Regions from separate parts of the Pseudoalteromonas sp. SA25 genome, predicted to be linked through region 1. Evidence: predicted binding sites of a transcription regulator. Region 1 holds the regulator's gene; the other holds the start of a gene.
The links. The regulator sigma-54, encoded in region 1, starts transcription at its own class of promoters, with help from an activator protein. The targets are predictions, from matches to a motif close to GTTGGCACGNNNNTNGNNT.
Positions count from the first base shown of each region.

Region 2: glnA (glutamate--ammonia ligase) is a predicted target of sigma-54. The motif match lies at 1,239-1,257, and genes of this name have one in related genera.

Region 1 is NZ_WTKV01000001.1:60,175-64,335, reverse strand. It holds gene GQR45_RS00350 (HPr family phosphocarrier protein) at 1-209, opposite strand, end outside; gene rapZ (RNase adapter RapZ) at 252-1,097, opposite strand; gene ptsN (PTS IIA-like nitrogen regulatory protein PtsN) at 1,116-1,568, opposite strand; gene hpf (ribosome hibernation promoting factor) at 1,573-1,860, opposite strand; gene GQR45_RS00330 (RNA polymerase factor sigma-54) at 1,886-3,385, opposite strand; gene lptB (LPS export ABC transporter ATP-binding protein) at 3,455-4,161, opposite strand, start outside.
Region 2 is NZ_WTKV01000012.1:8,726-12,886, reverse strand. It holds gene typA (translational GTPase TypA) at 1-805, opposite strand, end outside; gene glnA (glutamate--ammonia ligase) at 1,313-2,719, shown strand; gene GQR45_RS11140 (DUF4124 domain-containing protein) at 2,833-3,354, shown strand; gene glnL (nitrogen regulation protein NR(II)) at 3,437-4,161, shown strand, end outside.

The sequences.
Region 1 (4,161 bases):
TCGGGGCCTTTACATACAACTTTTACTTCTTTGCCTTGGCTACTTTCAAGTAACATTAGTGCAAGTACGCTATCGCCTGCAGCTTCTTTGTCATCTTGAAATAATGTAATTGTCGCATCAAACTGCACTGCCAATTGGGCAAGCACGGTGGCTGCTCTGGCGTGCAATCCTAATTTGTTTTTTATTAAAAAAGTGTCTTCACAATGCATAACTTACTCTACCTAAGCTGAACAGGTGATTATTCAGCTATATTATTTTTCTTGTTCGCGATGGCGAATTTTCACATTGGGATGTGTCATTGCAAAACTTTCACCGATAGTTTGCGCTAAATATACAGAGCGATGTTGTCCGCCTGTACACCCAATAGCAATGGTTAAATAACTGCGGTTATTTCGCTCTAAGTGCGGTAACCATGTTTGTACAAATGTTTGAATTTGCCATGTGAATTTTTGCACTATGCTGTGATTGGCCAAATAATCTTTAACAGGTTGATCTAACCCATTTAAAGGTTTTAATTCAGGTTCCCAATGTGGATTGGGTAAAAAGCGTGCATCAAATACGTAATCTGCTTCTTTTGGTATACCGTATTTAAAACCAAACGATTCAAACGTGACAATCAGTTGCTTATCTTTTTTACCTAAAATCTTTTCACGAATAGATTCAGCAAGTTGATGAACACTCAAATCAGTTGTATCTATCATAAAGTCGGCGCGGGTGATTAATACATCAAGTAATTCTTTTTCTTTTTTGATGGCTAAATCAAGAGGCAACGAGTCAATTGATAGTGGGTGTAATCTACGAGTTTCAGAAAAACGTTTGATCAATGTTTGATCGTCGCTATCTAAATAAAATAAAGTAGGTTTTGCAAAGCCAGGCAAGTATTCAAGAATATCGTTAAATTCATCTTGTTGCTTAGGGATGTTACGCACATCAATGCTAACAGCAATTTTATCATAGCTATCAGACACACTGCGAACTAATGAAGGAAGCAAGTTAACTGGAATATTATCTACGCAATAATAACCTAAATCTTCTACAACGCGTAAAGCAACCGACTTTCCAGAACCAGAGCGACCGCTTATGATAATTAACTCCATTTAACACCCTTTATAAAACTATGATTGATTGACAATAACTTGGTAAAGCTCAGTATCTGATTTTGCACTGCGTAACTGTTTACAAAAATCTTTGTTGTTTAGTTTATCAGCAATGGTTGCTAGAGTCTTTAAGTGCTGCTGGTTATCGCCATCTGGTACGATGAGTGCGACGAAAATATCAACAGGGCGATTATCGATTGCATCAAAATTTATTGGAGTTTCGCTAACGAGTACTAAAGCCAAAGGCTCTTCTGCACCGCTCATTCTTCCATGAGGAATGGCAATGCCACGCCCTATACCTGTACTACCGAGTTTCTCTCTGCTCATTAAAGCATTAAGAATATCTTGTTGCGGTAAATACGGAAGTTTGTCGTGAGCAAGTTCGCTAATGAACTCTAAAATTCTTTTTTTGCTATTAAAAAGGACCGCAGCTTTGCTGCAGTCCTGGCATATAAGTGAGCTTAATTTCATCATATTAGTGTCGAGCAAGCTTCTCTTTGTGTTTAATTACTTGTCGATCGAGCTTGTCGATCAACGAGTCAATGGCGGCATACATATCTTGATGTTCTGTAGAGGCAAATAGCTCAGCACCGCTTACGTGTATGGTGGCTTCTGCTTTTTGATTTAATTTTTCTACATCGAGAATGACATGAACATTATTAATATGATCAGAGTGTCTTTCTAGCTTCGCAAATTTGGTATTAATATAGTCTCTTAGTGAATCGGTTAATTCTACGTGACGACCAGTTAAGTTTAGTTGCATAAGCATTACCCTCTTTTTTTGCGTCTTAAATCAAACTTTTACGTTGATTTGACGGTGGAATAGCCAGAGATTCGCGGTATTTTGCGATTGTACGTCTCGCTACTTTAATTCCTTGCTCAGCCAATATATCCGCTATTTTGCTATCACTCAATGGTTTTGCTGAGTTTTCTGCTGCGATTAATTTTCGGATAAGCGCACGGATTGCTGTAGATGAACATTCACCACCGTTTTCGGTGCTTACATGGCTTGAGAAAAAATATTTAAGCTCAAATATACCACGGGGTGTGTGCATATACTTTTGGGTTGTTACGCGCGAAATTGTTGATTCGTGCATTTCTACCATTTCAGCAACATCATTTAAAACCATTGGTTTCATGGCTTCAGGACCGTGTTCAAAAAAGCCTTGTTGTTGCTTAACAATACAATTTGTTACTTTTAATAGCGTGTCGTTTCTACTTTCTAAGCTTTTAATAAACCATTTAGCTTCTTGTAAATGCGAGCGAATAAACTGGCTGTCACCACTGGATTTTACAGTGCGAGACATTGCCGCGTATTGGCTATTAACACGAATTTTAGGCATGCTATCTGGGTTTAACTCAACAACCCAGCGGCCTTTAATTTTTTTAACTGACACATCAGGAATAACATACTCAGACTCTTCTCTTACAATAGTATCTGCAGGTTTAGGGCTAAGAGTATGTATTAATGTCATTACTTCTTTAAGCTCTTCTTCTTTGAGCTTAGTTTTCTTCATTAATGTACGATAGTCACGAGCAGCTAATAAATCAATATGCTCGGTTAAAATCATTTTTGTTTCATTAATGTAAGGTGTTTCTTTATCAAACTGGTTAAGCTGAATACACAAACACTCTTGTAAACTACGTGCAGCAATACCAACAGGATCAAACAGCTGGATGCGTTTTAATACAGCTTCAATTTCATCAAGTTCGACTTCGTTATCATCTTCGTTTTCTTGATTAAAGCTTTCTAAAATCTCTTCGCAGCTTAGTGTTAAAATACCTGAATCATCGACGGCTTCTACAATAGCAATAGCAATAGCTTCGTCTGTAGGGCTAAATGGCGTTAGTTGTAACTGCCACATTAAATACTCATGGAGCGTTTCAGTAGAGGCACCTTGGTATATTGATTCGTCTTCAGGCATCGGACCCGATGATGCTGCTGGGGCGGCACTCATGTACTCATCCCAACTAACATCCATAGCCATGTCGTCACTTAGCGTGTCTTTTGCAAGTGCTTCACCACTATCTTGTTCGTATTCGCTTGGAGCATCATCGGCAGATGCGCTAACAGTTATGTCATCTGTATCTGCTTTTTGCTCGTTTTTACCTGCAGCGTCTTCTGAATAGTCTGCTTCTTCAACCTCTAATAGCGGGTTGCTGTCGAGAGCTTCTTGTATTTCTTGCTGGAGATCCAATGTACTGAGTTGCAACAAACGAATAGCTTGTTGCAGCTGTGGAGTCATTGTAAGTTGCTGGCCCATGCGCAGCTGTAGTGATTGCCTCATGTATCTCTAACAATCCTTTTATGTTGTTATAATTAATACTAGCAGATGCTTAAAGACATGGCGTAAATGTTACAGCCTAAATTGCTCGCCTAAGTAAACATCGCGTACTGTTTTATCATTTAATACGTGTTCTGGAGTACCTGATGCAATCAGCTCCCCATGAGAAACAATGTAGGCTTTTTCACAAACATCAAGGGTTTCTCTTACGTTATGATCGGTAATTAATACACCAATCCCACGATTTTTAAGATGTTCTATTATTTTCTTTATGTCTAATACCGAAATAGGGTCAACACCTGCAAATGGTTCATCCAGTAATATAAATTTAGGATCTGCTGCCAGCGCACGTGCTATTTCAACACGACGACGTTCGCCACCTGACAATGCCATACCTTGGCTATCGCGAATGTGTTGTATGCTAAATTCATCTAATAATTTATCGAGAGTGTCTTCTCTAGCTTGTTTATTTAACTCTTTGCGCGTTTCTAAAATGGCCATTAAGTTTTGATAAACAGTCAGCTTTCTGAATATTGAAGACTCTTGCGGTAAGTAGCCAATGCCTAATCTAGCACGACTATGCATAGGTAAAAGAGTAATATCGTTATCGTCTATCGATATTTTACCTTTGTCGCTAGGTACAAGTCCTACTATCATATAAAACGTGGTGGTTTTACCTGCGCCGTTAGGGCCAAGTAAGCCAACAATACTGCCAGCTTTGACTTCAAGGCCGACGTTTTTTACAACTTCACGGCCTTTATAGCTCTTTGCTAATAGCT
Region 2 (4,161 bases), on a different contig from region 1:
CTCTATCAGTTTCGATACGTTCAAGACCTAGGTAGCTTTGTACTGCGCCAATTTTACCATTACGTGTAGTGCCATCAGCACTGATAATAGTAACTTGTTGGTTAGGAGCAACAGAACCACGTTTAATACGACCAATACCAACTACACCAACATAAGAGTTGTAATCTAGTTGAGAAATTTGCATTTGGAAGTCACCTTCAGGATCTGCATCCGGTGGTGATACTTCGTCAACGATCATCTTGAACATAGGTTCCATGTTGTCTGATGGCTCGTCTAAATCTAGTGTTGCCCAGCCGTTGATAGCTGAAGCGTAGATTACTTTAAAATCTAACTGTTCGTCAGTTGCGCCAAGGTTGTCGAATAAATCAAAGATTTGATCCATAACCCAATCAGGACGTGAACCTGGCTTATCAATTTTATTGATAACTACGATTGGCTTTAAGCCTTGCGCGAATGCCTTTTGCGTAACGAAACGCGTTTGTGGCATTGGACCTTCTTGAGCATCAACAAGTAATAATACTGAGTCAGCCATCGAAAGTACGCGTTCAACTTCACCACCGAAATCGGCGTGTCCCGGAGTATCTACGATATTGATATGGTAGTCGTTCCAAGAGATGGCTGTGTTTTTAGCCAAAATGGTAATACCACGTTCTTTCTCAATGTCGTTTGAGTCCATCACGCGCTCTTCGTTACCGCCGCGTGTTTCTAATGTACCTGATTGCTCAAGTAGTTTGTCAACCAGAGTTGTTTTACCGTGGTCAACGTGCGCGATAATCGCTATATTTCTTAACTTTTCGATGCTCATATATTTACTCAGAGAAATTAAATTCTCAATGATCCTGCAAGATCTACGCACTCATCCACGCTTTCGCGAGATGTCCCAGCATAGGATTTAAAAGGGCGCATATTATCCCTCATTAATGACATGGATGAAAGTTTATCCAATACATATTTTAAAACTTTCTCAATACTTTTACTAAGTATCTGTTTTATATATGACAATTATATGAATTAAATTTCAATATTTTTTTGAAAAACAGTCTTTTTGGCTATTTTTCCGATCTTTTTGTTACTCTTTTACATTTAGGTTATGCTAATTTCAGCTGATTAAATTAACAACAAATTACGCTCTGTAAATTTTGCACTAAAATGGAATATTTACGCACCAATATGGTGCGTAAATATATTCCATTTTGATGCAATGATATTTTTTTAATTTATAAACAGCCAGTTACAATAATGGCACAAAATCAGCTTAGTAAATACCAAAGCAATTATGCAGCAATAACAAAACCCAATAGTTGGAGGACACATGTCACAATCGGTTTTAGATTTTATTAAAGAAAATGACGTCAAGTTCATTGATTTACGCTTTACTGACACTAAGGGTAAAGAGCAACATGTATCGATTCCTCATCACCAAGTTGATGAAGATTTTTTCGAAGACGGTAAAATGTTCGACGGTTCTTCAATTGCAGGCTGGAAAGGCATAAACGAATCAGACATGGTATTAATGCCAGTTCCTGAGTCAATCAAACTAGACCCTTTCACTGAAGAAGCGACATTAATTTTACGTTGTGACGTAGTAGAGCCTTCTACACTACAAGGCTATGAGCGCGACCCGCGTTCTGTTGCTAAGCGTGCTGAAGATTACATGCGTTCTACAGGCATTGCAGACACTGTTTTATTTGGCCCTGAGCCAGAATTTTTCGTATTTGACGATGTTAAATACAAATCAGATATGTCTGGTTCTATGTACAAAATTGATTCTAAGCAAGCTGCTTGGAACTCAGATAAAGAATATGCAGATGGCAACACTGGTCATCGTCCAGGTGTTAAAGGCGGTTACTTCCCAGTTGCTCCAGTTGATGACTTCCAAGATTGGCGTTCAGCTACGTGTCTAGTTCTAGAAGAAATGGGCCAAGTAGTAGAAGCACATCACCACGAAGTAGCAACAGCAGGTCAAAACGAAATCGCTACTCGCTTTAATACAATGGTATTAAAAGCGGATGAAATTCAAGAAATGAAATATGTTATCCATAACATGGCTCACTTATACGGTAAAACAGCAACGTTTATGCCTAAGCCAGTTGTTGGTGATAACGGTTCTGGTATGCATTGTCACCAGTCACTTGCTAAAGATGGTGTAAACCTTTTTGCTGGTGATAAGTACGGCGGTCTTTCTGAAGATGCACTTTACTACATTGGCGGCATCATCAAGCATGCTAAAGCAATTAACGCTTTCGCAAATGCGTCTACTAACTCGTACAAACGTTTAGTACCAGGTTTTGAAGCACCAGTTATGCTTGCATACTCTGCACGTAACCGTTCTGCATCAATCCGTATCCCAGTGGTTCCATCTGAAAAAGGTCGTCGTATTGAAGTACGCTTCCCGGATCCAACTGCTAACCCATACCTTGCTTTCTCAGCAATGCTTATGGCTGGCCTTGATGGTATCAAAAACAAGATCCATCCTGGCGATGCTATGGATAAAGATTTATACGACTTACCAGCTGAAGAAGCAGCAGAAATTCCAACTGTTGCAGCATCACTTGACGAAGCACTATCTGCACTTAGCGCAGACCGTGAATTCTTAACTCAAGGTGGCGTATTCACTGATGACTTAATCGATGCTTACATCTCACTTAAGTCTAAAGAAGTTGAAAAGCTTAACATGACAACTCACCCAGTTGAGTTTGAAATGTACTACAGCTGTTAATTAAGCTGTAAAAAATATGTGTGTTCTCAAGCCCGCTTTGCGGGCTTTTTTAATGGTAAAATTAGTCAATCTCCACTAAAGTTAAGTTACCGATAAAAATGCAGGGCTGCAGAGTGAATAACAAGATTTTATTACTATTAATTACTTTAGGATTAAGTAATTATGGTTATGCCGGTGAAACAAAAATATACGCTTGGAAAGATAAAAATGGCGTATTAGTGTTCTCAGACACCCCTCATAAAGGGGCTCAAGAGGTAAAGCTCACCAGCCAAGATCTTAATATGCCTGCAACAAATACTGACATTTTTGACGAGCAACCTCAGCCTCAACAAGCGGCCTTTAGTATTGCTATTTCCTCACCTGATCATAACCAGACTATTCGTGAAAATACCGGCACTGTTTATGTAACTAGCCGAATAAAACCACGCTTTGAAACTGGTTTTACTATACAACTTTTTATTGATGGTAAAGCACACGGCCCAGCCAGTGGCAGCTCAACCTTTGCAATTAGAGATGTAGAACGTGGTCAGCACACACTACAATTAAAGCTTTTTAATAGTAAAAACCAAGTTATTGCTACAAGCGAACCCTGCATATTTTTTATGCACCGAAAAGGGCTAAGCCTAGGTAACTAAATTGGGGCATTACTAAACGTGCAGCAGTGTATTTAACCATATAACTTGCTTGCAAACATCCACGCACTAAAATGGTGCAGCTATGATTAATAATAAAAACTTTAGCCCTGAGCTACTCGATGCCATTTGGCAAAATCAAACAACCGCTATCATGCTACTTGATAAAAACTTCACCGTTGTATATGCCAATACCAGTACCAGCGAGCTGCTTGGCCTTGGTAATAAGCGCTTGTTAGAACAACCGTTTGATAGCCTTTTTAACTACCATTCAATCGATTTACAGCGTATAGAACAATACTCATTAGTTGAAGGCGTAGATTGCCAGCAGCATAGAGCTGACGTGGTTTTTAGCGATTCTCGCCATGCAAAAGTAGCCGTAAGTACACGACAAATTAAGTTTAATGGCTCGCTTTATATTTTATTTGAGTGGCGCCAAACCGATGACGAAATTAAGCACGACCAAGCGTCTAATCAAATGCATCAATATCAAGCTGCCCGAAACCTAATTAGAGGGTTAGCTCACGAAATTAAAAATCCTTTAGGTGGAATTCGCGGAGCGGCGCAGTTATTGCAGTATGAGGTTGATCAACAAGAAAGAGATCAATGTGCTGAGCTCATCATTGAGCAAGCCGACCGATTACGCGAACTAGTAGATAGGCTTTTGGGGCCCAATCAACTTCCGCAAAAATCGTATGGCAACATACATCAATCACTTGAATCAGTTGCAAGGCTAAGTACGTTAGATAATTGTTCTAACATTAGCTTAGTTAAAGATTACGACCCAAGTATTCCTGATGTATACATTGA